One region of the Clostridium intestinale genome, then DNA from elsewhere that is predicted to be linked to it. Evidence: riboswitches for the same ligand, from Rfam matches in the RefSeq annotation. Region 1 holds a riboswitch; each other region holds the start of a gene.
The links. A riboswitch is a leader RNA that binds a small molecule or an ion and turns the genes downstream of it on or off. The one in region 1 is predicted to bind S-adenosylmethionine.
Positions count from the first base shown of each region.

Region 2: it holds a riboswitch for S-adenosylmethionine, as region 1 does, so the genes downstream of both, metK (methionine adenosyltransferase) here and P8F83_RS13350 (methionine ABC transporter ATP-binding protein) in region 1, are expected to answer to the same signal.
Region 3: it holds a riboswitch for S-adenosylmethionine, as region 1 does, so the genes downstream of both, P8F83_RS18320 (trans-sulfuration enzyme family protein) here and P8F83_RS13350 (methionine ABC transporter ATP-binding protein) in region 1, are expected to answer to the same signal.

Region 1 is NZ_CP121166.1:2,584,456-2,588,671, reverse strand. It holds gene P8F83_RS13365 (D-alanyl-D-alanine carboxypeptidase family protein) at 1-608, opposite strand, end outside; gene P8F83_RS13360 (ComEA family DNA-binding protein) at 739-1,374, shown strand; gene P8F83_RS13355 (DUF350 domain-containing protein) at 1,464-1,667, shown strand; SAM riboswitch class I at 1,870-1,986, shown strand; gene P8F83_RS13350 (methionine ABC transporter ATP-binding protein) at 2,119-3,081, shown strand; gene P8F83_RS13345 (methionine ABC transporter permease) at 3,083-3,724, shown strand; gene P8F83_RS13340 (MetQ/NlpA family ABC transporter substrate-binding protein) at 3,745-4,216, shown strand, end outside.
Region 2 is NZ_CP121166.1:2,771,022-2,775,237, forward strand. It holds gene nagA (N-acetylglucosamine-6-phosphate deacetylase) at 1-406, shown strand, start outside; gene metK (methionine adenosyltransferase) at 469-1,644, opposite strand; SAM riboswitch class I at 1,722-1,824, opposite strand; tRNA gene P8F83_RS14140 (tRNA-Tyr) at 1,931-2,015, opposite strand; tRNA gene P8F83_RS14145 (tRNA-Thr) at 2,024-2,098, opposite strand; tRNA gene P8F83_RS14150 (tRNA-Val) at 2,162-2,237, opposite strand; tRNA gene P8F83_RS14155 (tRNA-Tyr) at 2,252-2,336, opposite strand; tRNA gene P8F83_RS14160 (tRNA-Thr) at 2,345-2,419, opposite strand; tRNA gene P8F83_RS14165 (tRNA-Val) at 2,483-2,558, opposite strand; tRNA gene P8F83_RS14170 (tRNA-Tyr) at 2,573-2,657, opposite strand; tRNA gene P8F83_RS14175 (tRNA-Thr) at 2,667-2,741, opposite strand; gene P8F83_RS14180 (hypothetical protein) at 2,915-3,526, opposite strand; gene yyaC (spore protease YyaC) at 3,678-4,216, shown strand, end outside.
Region 3 is NZ_CP121166.1:3,585,910-3,590,125, reverse strand. It holds gene P8F83_RS18340 (UDP-N-acetylglucosamine 1-carboxyvinyltransferase) at 1-422, shown strand, start outside; gene P8F83_RS18335 (MBL fold metallo-hydrolase) at 441-1,232, shown strand; gene P8F83_RS18330 (CxxH/CxxC protein) at 1,249-1,401, shown strand; gene P8F83_RS18325 (SEC-C metal-binding domain-containing protein) at 1,467-1,970, shown strand; SAM riboswitch class I at 2,020-2,134, shown strand; gene P8F83_RS18320 (trans-sulfuration enzyme family protein) at 2,210-3,361, shown strand; gene P8F83_RS18315 (trans-sulfuration enzyme family protein) at 3,367-4,216, shown strand, end outside.

The DNA of each region.
Region 1 (4,216 bases):
TTTTTCTCACCATTTATATTAGATGGAGGAAATTCATAAACAGCAGCTTGCGAAATTTCTAAATAATGAGGTGTTTTAGCAGCTTCTCTAGTAATTAAAGCTAAATCATAAGGGGTAGTTTTATGATTTTCATCATAAAGACCAGATGGATTAGTAAAATGGGAGTTATTAGCTCCTATTTCTTTAGCTTTTTTATTCATCATTTCAGCAAAACCTTCAACTGATCCTCCTACATATTCAGCTAAAGCTACAGCGCAGTCATTACCTGAAAGTAGAAGCATGGCATGAAGTAAATCATTTACAGTAAAAACCTCTCCCTCAATCAATCCGAGTCTAGTTCCATCAACTGCTGGAGGATTTTTACCTATAGTTACTTTTGCATTTAAATCAGCATTTTCTAAAACAACTAAAGCAGTCATTACTTTTGTAGTTGATGCTGGAGCTAAAGATTCATTAGGGTTTTTTGAGTACAATAGCTTTCCGGTAGCAGCATCCATTAAAACAGCACCTTCAGAATCAACATTAGGAACTTGAGCGGCTTTTGCAGGATTTCCTAAAAAAATAGTGAAAAAAAACATTAATGCAATAAAATAAACAAATCTTTTCATTTTATCCCCCGTCGGTTAATATCATTTAAAAATAAGTATAACAAATTATTAAACATATTTCTATATTATGTTTAAATTATGTCAATAATCATAAATAAATGAAAGATCTAGTATAAAAGTTGGAGGTCTTATGAGAATTAGAAGAAAAGAAAAGATTATTGGCATAGGAATACTTGTAACTCTATTAGTAGTTATAGGAGGGTTTTATTATTACATAAATAGACCAAAGCCCTTAACTAATGAAGAGATTGAAAATATGTTTGTTGAGGAAAGTACGCAAGATAAAGAGGTTAAAACTCAAGAGAGGGTAACTCAGACTGAATCCATAGTTGTAGAAATAAAAGGGGAAGTTAAAAATCCAGAAGTATACACATTGAAAAAAGGAGCTATAATAAAAAACTTAATCGAAGAAGCTGGTGGACTTACTGAAAAAGGAGATACCTCAGCTATTAACCTTGCAAAAGAACTTCAAAACCATGAGTGTATAGTTGTTGGGAATATAGATGATAAAAGCGTTCAAGCTCAAAGTGTATCAGTATCCGGAACAGGTGGACAGAGTACTTCTAAAACAGATGGGAAGATTAACTTAAATTCTGCAACTGAAGCTGAACTAGACACTCTTCCAGGAGTAGGTAAGGTTATGGCTGGAAAGATAATTGAATATAGGGAGAAAAATGGTGGATTTAAAGATATAGAGGAGCTTAAAAATATAGATAGGGTTGGAGAAGCAACCTTCGAAAAGCTAAAGGATAAAATAAGTATTTAGAAGTAACAAATAATTAATATAAAAAATAGTAGAATATGTATAAATAGTATATTAAAATTATAACTATAATATATAAGGGGGAAGGTTTCATGGATATACTTATTAACGTTGGATTAAGCTTTCTTTTTGGAATAGTTGGAATAGCAATAATGCTTATAGGTTATATACTATTTGATAAAGTTATAAAAGCAGATTTTGATAAAGAATTAGAAAATGGTAACATAGCGGTAGCTATTGTTGTAGCAGGAGTACTTATTGCAATAGGAATAATAGTTTCTCAAGTTATAGCTTAATAAAATCAGCGTATTCTATATAAGAATGCGCTGATTTTATTAAATAAACAATAATATTATCAAGTGTAAACATTTAAATAGTGATAGAAAATTAATAATTATATAAAAATATTAAATAATTTACAAAAAGAGAAAATACCTATTGCATATAGCCTTACTATATATTATAGTTATAAACATAAACTAAATAAAACTTTTTTGTTTCTTATCGTGAGAGGTGGAGGGACTGGCCCTATGAAACCCAGCAACCAACATAAATTCCATTTAATTTATGCATGGTGCTAATTCCTGCAGCTATTTTTTAGCTGATAGATGAGAGGATAGATTTCTAGGGTTGTTATTATCGCGCGGAGTTTATTCTCTAGCGCTTTTTTTATTGCAATCGATGGCTTAAAAGTCGGCGTGGCGATATTTTTCACTTTACCTAGGTATAACAATTTGGAGGAAATAAATGATAGAAATAAAAGGCTTAAGCAAAAGTTTCCATGGAACAGAAGTATTAAAAGATATACACCTTAAAATTCAAGAAGGCGAGATTTATGGGATTATAGGACATTCAGGAGCAGGAAAATCAACTCTCCTAAGATGCATAAATGGACTAGAAACCTATGATTCAGGTAGTTTAGAAGTTATGGGGCAAGAAGTAGCTGAACTATCTCCTAAAGGATTAAGAGAATTTAGAAAAGATTTGGGGATGATATTTCAAGGATTTAATTTGTTACAAACAAAGACAGTCTTTGATAATGTTGCATTACCTTTAGAAGTATGGGGCTACAATAAGCAAGATATAAAGGAAAAAGTATATAAATTATTAGATTTAGTTGGACTTACAGAAAAAGAAAAAAGTAAGCCAGCAAGTTTAAGCGGTGGTCAAAAGCAAAGAGTAGCAATTGCTAGAGCTTTAGTTTTGGAACCAAAGATACTTTTATGTGATGAAGCAACCTCAGCACTAGATCCTAAAATGACAAAAGATATATTATCTTTACTATTAAAAATAAATAAGGAACTAGGAATAACAATAGTTGTAGTAACACATCAGATGGAAGTTGTTAAAGAAATATGTGAAAAAGTTGCTTTAATTGAAGGTGGGGTAATTAGAGCAGAAGGAAATGCAGAAGAATTATTCTTACGTCCAGGCTTAAGCCTTAAAAAGTTTTTAGGTGATGAGGAAGAAGAAACACTTCCAGAAACAGGAGTAAATATAAGATTATATTTCCCTAAAGATTTAAGTGAGAATTCAATAATAACTGCAATGGCAAGAGAATTAAATATAGACTTCTCAATTGTGTGGGGCAAACTTGAAAAGTTTAGAGATGATGTTTTAGGAAGTCTTGTTATAAACATCAAAGAAGAATATAAAGATATAGCAATAAATTATCTAAAATCTAAAGATATAATCTGGGAGGTGCTATAGGATGTGGAATGATATATTACTTAAAGCTATAAATGAAACGCTAATAATGGTTTTTGTTTCAACATTCTTTGCTGTACTCATAGGATTTATACCAGCGGTAGTATTAATTCTTACTGCACCAGATGGATTAAAGCCAAACAGTATTATATATAAAACTTTAGATGTAATAGTAAATGTCTTAAGAAGTATACCATTCATAATTTTGATGGTAGTAGTTGTTCCTATTACAAAATCAATAGTAGGAACTAGTATAGGAATCAAGGGGGCAATTGTTCCATTAACTATAGCGGCTGCACCTTTTGTAGCTAGAGTACTAGAATCTTCCTTAAGAGAAGTTGATAAGGGAGTAATAGAAGCTGCAAAATCATTTGGAGCCACAAACTCACAAATAATATTTAAAGTTATGCTAAAAGAGGCCATGCCAAGTATAATTTTAGGAATAACACTAACAATAATAAGTATAGTAGGATACTCAGCAATGGCAGGAGCTGTTGGTGGAGGTGGACTTGGAGCTGCAGCAATCCAATATGGATATAACAGATTCCGAGGAGATGTAATGTTTTATACTGTATTAATTTTAATTGTATTTGTTCAAGGATTACAGTCTTTGGGGAATTATATTTATAAAAAGAAAACAAAATAAAAAATTAGGGGGTTCTTAATATGAAAAGAAAAGGATTATTATCAATATTATTAGTAGGGGCATTAGCATTTAGTTTAACTGCATGCGGAAAAAAAGACGATAAAACTATAAAAATAGGTGTTACACCAGTACCACACGAAGAAATAGTTAATGAAATTAAACCATTAGTAGAAGCAAAAGGTTACAAACTTGAGATTATAGAATTTAATGATTACGTTACTCCAAACACTGCTTTAGCAGAAAAAGAATTAGATGCAAACTTCTTCCAACACGTACCGTATTTAGAAGAAACAAATAAGGAAAAAGGACTAGACTTAACTTGGGTAGCAAAAATTCATATAGAACCAATGGGTCTATACTCTAAAAAAGTTACAAAATTTGCTGACATAAAAGATGGAGCAAACATAGCTATACCTAATGATGCTTCAAATGGATCAAGAGCACTTAAATTATTAGCAGACAACGGATTATTCAAAGTTAAAGATGCTGAAT
Region 2 (4,216 bases), 190 kb from region 1:
TCATATATCTTATCCTTCTTTAAGAACCGCATATAAAATAAAGACAACTGATAAGGTTTTATTAGTATCTGACGCAATGGAAGCCTGTTGTATGCCTGAAGGCTCTTATTCTTTGGGTGGGCAGCCTGTAATAGTTAAAAATGGTGCTGCAAGGTTAGAAAATGGAGCTCTTGCTGGTTCTATCTTAACACTTGATAATGCTATTAAAAATGTATATAAAAATACTAACTATCCATTACACGAAGTTATTAAGATGGCTACTTACAATCCTGCAAAACATTGTAAGGTTGATGACAAAAAAGGTATAATAAAAGAAGGGTATGATGCTGATTTAGTTTTATTTGATGATAATATTGAAATTAAATATTCAATAATTGGCGGAAAAATAGTTTATTCCAATAATTAGAAGAAAAAGTGGTTTATAAAATGATAACTTACAATCATTTTATAACCACTTTTTTTAATATACTATATTAATTTTTTTATTTCTTCAACCCTTGTTAGTTGTTCCCAAGGAAGTTCTACATCTGTTCTTCCAAAATGTCCATAAGCTGCTGTCCTCTTATATATAGGTCTTCTTAAATCTAAATCTCTTATAATAGCTCCCGGTCTTAAATCAAATACCTTATTTATTATATCGATTATTTTATCATCACCTATTTTAGCAGTCCCAAATGTATCTACTTCTATTGACACTGGTTTAGCAACTCCTATAGCATAAGCTACTTCTATCTCTAATTTATCAGCAACACCAGCTGCTACAAGGTTTTTTGCAACCCATCTAGCTGCATAAGCTGCACTTCTATCTACCTTAGTTGGATCTTTTCCTGAGAAAGCTCCGCCACCATGTCTACCGTATCCGCCATAGGTATCAACAATTATTTTTCTACCAGTTAACCCAGCGTCTCCTTGTGGTCCACCTATAACAAATCTTCCAGTTGGATTTATATAATATTTAGTATTTTCATCTAATAATTCAGCTGGTATAACAGCCTTTATTACATGTTCTAAAATATCACTTTTTATTTGTTCTTGTGATACCTCTGGTCCATGTTGAGTTGACACTACTATAGCATCAATTCTTTTTACTTTATTATCATCATATTCTACTGTAACTTGAGTTTTTCCATCTGGTCTTAAATACTCTAAAGTTCCATTTTTTCTTACTTCAGATAATCTTCTTGAAAGTCTATGCGCCATAGCTATAGGTGCTGGCATTAATTCTGGAGTTTCATTAGTTGCAAAACCAAACATCATTCCTTGATCTCCAGCTCCAACTGCATCTATTTTATCCATTTCGCCTTCTCTAGATTCTAAAGCCTCATCTACTCCTTGAGCTATATCTGATGATTGCTCGTCTATAGTAGTTAATACTGCACAAGTATCACAGTCAAATCCATATTTTGCTCTATCGTAACCTATTTCTCTAATAGTTTGTCTAACCACCTTAGGAATATCCACATAACATTTAGTTGATATTTCCCCCATTACCATTACCATCCCAGTTGTAACTGCTGTCTCACATGCTACTCTAGCATTTGGATCTTGTTCAAATATAGCATCTAAAACTGAATCTGATATTTGATCACAGATTTTATCTGGATGTCCTTCTGTAACTGATTCAGATGTAAATAATCTTTTCATTTTATTTCTCCCTCCGATATATTATTGCAAAAAAATAAAGCCCTCCGATAAGAAGAGACTTGATAAATTAATTCTCTCTCTTATCTCGCAGATTTTTCACTGCAGGAATTGGCACCTTTGTGCATAACACAGGTTGCCGGGTTTCGTAGGGCCCTATCCCTCCACCTCTCTTGATAAGAGTTATCATTATTCATTTCGTGAATAATTATATCATTATTAGATTAATATTTCAATAAAAATTTGTAATAAATAAAAAAAATAAAAAAGTAGAATAATCTACTTTTATTGGTGGAGGAGGACGGATTCGAACCATCGAAACGAAACGTAACAGATTTACAGTCTGCCCCCTTTGGCCACTCGGGAACTCCTCCATGTTTTATGGAGCTGGCAATAGGAATCGAACCTACAACCTGCTGATTACAAGTCAGCTGCTCTACCGTTGAGCCATGCCAGCACATATTCACTTTTAATGCCTATTAATTAAACTTGCTTGGTTATAATTTAATATTATAACTATTGGTGGGCACAACAGGGATCGAACCTGTGACCCCCTGCTTGTAAGGCAGGTGCTCTCCCAGCTGAGCTATGCGCCCTTATTTTTAAAAAATGGTGGAGGAGGACGGATTCGAACCATCGAAACGAAACGTAACAGATTTACAGTCTGCCCCCTTTGGCCACTCGGGAACTCCTCCATGTTTTATGGAGCTGGCAATAGGAATCGAACCTACAACCTGCTGATTACAAGTCAGCTGCTCTACCGTTGAGCCATGCCAGCACATATTCACTTTTAATGCCTATTAATTAAACTTGCTTGGTTATAATTTAATATTATAACTATTGGTGGGCACAACAGGGATCGAACCTGTGACCCCCTGCTTGTAAGGCAGGTGCTCTCCCAGCTGAGCTATGCGCCCTTATTTTTAAAAAATGGTGGAGGAGGACGGATTCGAACCATCGAAACGAAACGTAACAGATTTACAGTCTGCCCCCTTTGGCCACTCGGGAACTCCTCCATGTTTTTGTGGAGCTGGCAATAGGAATCGAACCTACAACCTGCTGATTACAAGTCAGCTGCTCTACCGTTGAGCCATGCCAGCGGATTTATATTGATTCTTTCACAGAACCGACAATGATTAGTATAAGGGGATAAGTAATAAGTTTCAACTCTTAAAATACCTCATTTACAGATATTATTACACTTAAACTCCTATTTTCTATATTTTTCTCCTTATTAGTCTATTATTTGATTTTTTCAAACTTTCTTTTAAACCTATACACTAATATGATTTTCTATTTTTTCTATATCTATATAAGGGCTGAGAATTTTTTTAACTTCTTCATAATCACTTGCTTTTAATCTATTTTTTAATATTTTAACTATATCTTTAGCTCCATCCACTTCATCTCCATTATCTAATATATCTTTGATTTGTGCATAATCAAAATTAGATAATTTACTTGCATAATAAAGCAATTTTGCTTTGTTAGATACAGAAATTTTCTTCTCTATTGTATTTTTATCAACCTTAAAAATCATACTTGCAGTCAAAGCCTCTTCTTCTTTTTTATCAGGTTTATTATAATTATTTTTAGAATTATCTATATATGAATCTTCATACTCATTACCCTCAACTTTAATTAATGGGTCACTATTTTCAGCCTTACCTTTGTCGTCTGCTTTCTTTTCCGTTTCTAATTTATCATTTTTTACACTAGTATTATTTTCATTATTTGCTTTATCTGCAACTTGTTTCTTAGATGTATTATTTTTAACTTGTACGCTTTGTTCCGTTGTTTTTTTAGGATTACTTGGGTATAAGATAAAGACTACACTTATAATTGTTGCTAATATAACTAATATCGTTAAAATTTTTTTATTCATTTTATCACCTCTCTACTATTAACCTTTATTGCCATTATTTATCATTTTTATACTTTTGATATTATAATTTTTTATTATATATAATAAGGTTCTTTTTGCTTGCATATATAATAAAGTACCGTTTATACATCAAGTAGAAAGGATGGTTTTTTTGAATAAAGTTAAAGTAAATTATAAAGAAAATATGGCCTATTACGAAATAGCTTACTTCTTGAGAGACTATATAAAAGACAATACTGTAATAGTCTGTATAGGAACTGATAAATGTATAGGAGATTCTCTTGGACCACTAGTAGGTACATTACTAAAAGAAACTCTAATACCCTTACCAATTTACGGAACTTTATCTTCACCTATCCACGCATTAAATATAGATAAAAAATTAGTTGAGATTAATAAAAATCATCCTAATTCTTTAATAATAGGCATAGATGCTTGTCTAGGAGATATTAATTCAATAGGTGAAATTCATGTAAGAGATTATGCTATACATCCTGGAAAGGGTGTTGGAAAAACTCTTCCTGATGTAGGTAATGCTTCTATTATAGGCATTGTTGATTCAAGTAGCGCTACCGAAATTTTTTCTAATAGAACTATACGCCTTTCTTTAATAATGGATATGAGTAAATCTATTGTTAAAGGAATAGTTCACTCTTACTATTTGAGTGATATAAAAAAACTTTCTATATA
Region 3 (4,216 bases), 1.0 Mb from region 1:
CTGTTAGAGTATATGTAGATGAGCCTTTAAAAGGAGTTAATATAAAAACTGCTCCTTACCCAGGATTCCCTACAGATATACAACAACCTATGTCAACTTTATTAAGTTCTGTTTCAGGAAGAAGTATAATAACTGAAACTATATGGGAAAGCAGACATAAGCATATAGATGAATTGAAGAAAATGGGTGCAGATATTAAAGTAGAAGGAAGAACTGCTATTATAGATGGAGTTAAGAGATTGACAGGAGCTATAGTAAAAGCTACAGATTTAAGAGCTGGAGCTGCAATGGTTATAGCTGGATTAGTAGCTGAAGGAGTCACTGAAATTCATAATATTGAGCATATAGATAGAGGATATCCTCATATAGAAAATAAATTTAAAGACTTAGGAGCAAGTATTTGTAGAAAAGAAGTCGAATAACATTGGGGGAAATATATTATGATTTTTTGCCCATTATATAGTGGTAGTAGTGGAAATTCGGTTTTTATAGGAACCAAAAATACAAAAATTTTAGTAGATGCAGGTCTTCCAGGAAAGAGGATAGACGAAGCAATTGTTTCGATTGGGCAAAATCCAAGAGATTTAAATGGAATATTTATAACACATGAGCATTCAGATCATATTAAGGGGGTAGGCATAATTTCTAGGAAATATGACATACCTATATATGCAAATGATGCTACTTGGTGCGCAATGGAATCATCTCTAGGAAAAATAAAAGAACATAATATAAAAATTATGGATAAAAGAACAGTGGTGGAGGTAAATGACATGCAAGTAAAGTCATTTTGTATACCTCATGATGCGGCAGGCCCTGTAGGATATACCATACAAGCAGAAGGAAAGCAGTCAAGTGTAGCAACTGATTTTGGAGTATTTACAGATGAAATTCTTGAGAATATAAAATCATCTGAAGTAGTGTTACTTGAAAGTAATCATGATGTTGAAATGCTTAAATTTGGACCTTATCCATATCCTTTAAAGAGAAGAGTTCTAAGTGAAATAGGACATTTATCTAACGATGACTGTGGTAAAGCTATAGTAACTCTGATAAATCACGGAATACTTAGAAACCTATATTTAGGACATTTAAGCAATACAAATAATCATCCAGATTTAGCATATCAAACAGTACTTAATATATTAAATGAGAATAATATTTATATAGGTAAAGATGTTGCTATTTCTTTAGCTGAAAGGCACAAACCTAGTAATTATATAGAATTCTAGTAAGGAGAAGATACTCATGGAAAATAAAGTGTTGGCATGTAAAGAACACATAGACGAGGCTTTAGATGAATTCTTAGTAGTTAATGAGACCTTTCCAATAATGAACGAAGCAAAAGAAGGAAAATGTAATTATTGCAATGATAAAGCAGAGTATTCTTTAGAGAAATAGAGAAATTGTCTATATTAAAGGTGCTTGGTATAAATTAATACATATAAGAAAGAGGAGAAGATAATATGAGTCTATATAAACAATGGACAGACATGGTTGTAGAATATGTTAAAAGTAAAGGGGAAGAAGCTTTTTGGGCTGAATATAGTGATATAGAAACTAGAATATATAAAAAACTTTTATCAAACCACAAGGAAATAAAAAAATCAACTATTGAAGAGTTAGCAAAAGAATTTAATGCTACTAATGAATTCGTTATGGGATTTTTAGATGGAATAAATGACAGTTTAAATAATCCATACGATTTAGAAACAGTAACTGCTGAACAAGAGTTAGTTTTTGATATGGATCTAGAAAAACTATATTTTAATATGTTAGATGCAAAAGCTGAATACCTTTATACTCTTTCTCAATGGGAAGGTATATTCTCAGAAGAAAAGAGAAAAGAAATATCTAAGTCATATAAAGAATCTAAGACAGTAAGAAATGAAAATAAAATAGGAAGAAATGATCCATGTCCATGTGGTAGTGGAAAGAAATATAAAAAATGTTGTGGAGTTAATGCGTAATTAATTTGACAAAGCAATATAAAAGTGCAATAATACTAATAAATTAAAAAACTTATCAAGAGAGGTGGAGGGACTGGCCCTATGAAGCCCAGCAACCAACATAAATTTCATTCAATTTATGTAGTGGTGCTAATTCCTGCAGTTTTTAAACTGGTAGATGAGGGTAGATTTCTGTAATAAGCATATTTGTATGCCAGAGTTTATCTCTGGCATTTTTTATTTTATAAGGGGGTTATATTATGTGTAAAGATAAATGTTTATCCTTTGAGACGATAGCGGTTCATGGGAAAAAAGGAGTAGATCCATTAACAGGCGCTTTGAGTTTTCCTATATATCAAACAGCTACATTTAAGCATAATGGTTTAAATGAGAGTACGGGGTATGATTATTCAAGACTTCAAAATCCAACTAGAGAAGAAGTTGAGGGAACAGTAGCAAAGTTAGAAGGTGGAAAGTGGGGCATAGCTTTTTCTACTGGAGTAGCGGGGATAACAGCTATTATAAATCTTTTTAAAAGTGGGGATCACATTTTAGTTTCAGACGATTTATATGGAGGAACATTCAGGTTATTTGAGGAAATATATAAACCTTATGGAATTGAACATGATTTTATAGATACTACATGTATTGAGGAGGTTTTAAGTAACCTTAAGGAAAATACTAAAGCAATCTTTTTAGAGACACCTTCAAATCCTATGATGAAGGTAACTGATATAAGAAAAATAGTTGAGATAGCTAAAGAAAGAGATTTAAAAGTAATTGTTGATAATACATTCTTAACACCTTATTATCAAAAGCCTTTAGATCTAGGAGCAGACATAGTAGTTCATAGTGGAACAAAATTCCTTGGTGGCCACAATGATGCTTTAGCTGGATTTGTATTAACAAATAGTGATGAGATAAATGATAAGATAAGATTTTATCAGAAATCTACAGGAGCAGTACTAGCACCATTTGATTCATGGCTTTTATTGAGAGGAATAAAAACACTACATCTAAGAATGGATAAAAGTCAGGAAAATGCTATAAAGATAGCTAATTATTTAAAGAATCATCATAAGGTAAAAGAGGTATTTTATGTAGGTTTAGAGGATCATAAGGGGTACGAAATATCTAAAAGTCAAGCAACAGGTTTTGGAGCCATGATTTCTTTTAATGTTTATGAAGAGGAGCAGGTAGCAAAAATATTAAAAAGTGTAGAAGTTATAACCTTTGCGGAGAGCTTAGGTGGAGTAGAAACTTTAATTACATATCCTCAGACTCAAACTCACGCGGAAATTCCAGAGGAAATAAAAAATAAATTAGGTATAACTAAAACTCTTTTAAGGCTGTCTGTTGGAATAGAAAATGTTGAGGACTTAATTAAAGATTTAGAGAAAGCATTGGGGTGATAAATATGAAATTTGGAACAAAATTAATTCATAATGGAAATGAAATAGATGAAGAAACAGGGGCTTTAAGTATACCTATTTATCAAGCATCTACCTATCATCAAAGAGATATAGATAGTTTTGGAAAATACGATTATTCAAGAAGTGGAAATCCTACAAGAGAGGCTTTAGAAAATACTATTGCTCAATTAGAGAATGGGTGCAGCGGATTTGCTTTTTCATCAGGAATGGCTGCTACATCATCGGTACTTTCAATATTTTCAGCTGGAGATCATATAATTATTTGCGAAGATGTTTATGGCGGAACTTATAGAATTACTACTAAAGTTCTTAGTAGATTTAATATTGAATTTACTTTTGTTGATGCATCTAATTTAGATAATATAAAAGCGGCTGTAAGAGAAAATACTAAAGCTATATTTTTAGAAACACCATCAAATCCATTATTAAAAATAACAGATTTAAAGGGTGCTATAGAAATAGCTAAGAGTAACGAATTAATTGTTATAGTTGACAATACTTTTATGTCACCATATCTTCAAAAACCTTTAGACTTAGGAGCTGATATAGTAGTTCATAGTGCAACTAAATTTATAGGAGGACATAGTGATGTAGTAGGAGGTTTAGCTGTAGCTAAGACAGAAGATTTGGCAAATAGAATATATGCAATACAGAATTCCTTTGGAGCAATTTTAGGACCTCAGGATTGTTGGCTTTTGCTTAGAGGATTAAAAACCTTAAAGGTAAGATTAGATGTTCATCAACAAACAGCAGAAAAATTATCTAGTTGGCTTCTAAAAAGAGAAGAAGTAGAAACTGTATATTATCCATCACTAGAAGGACATCCAGGTAGAG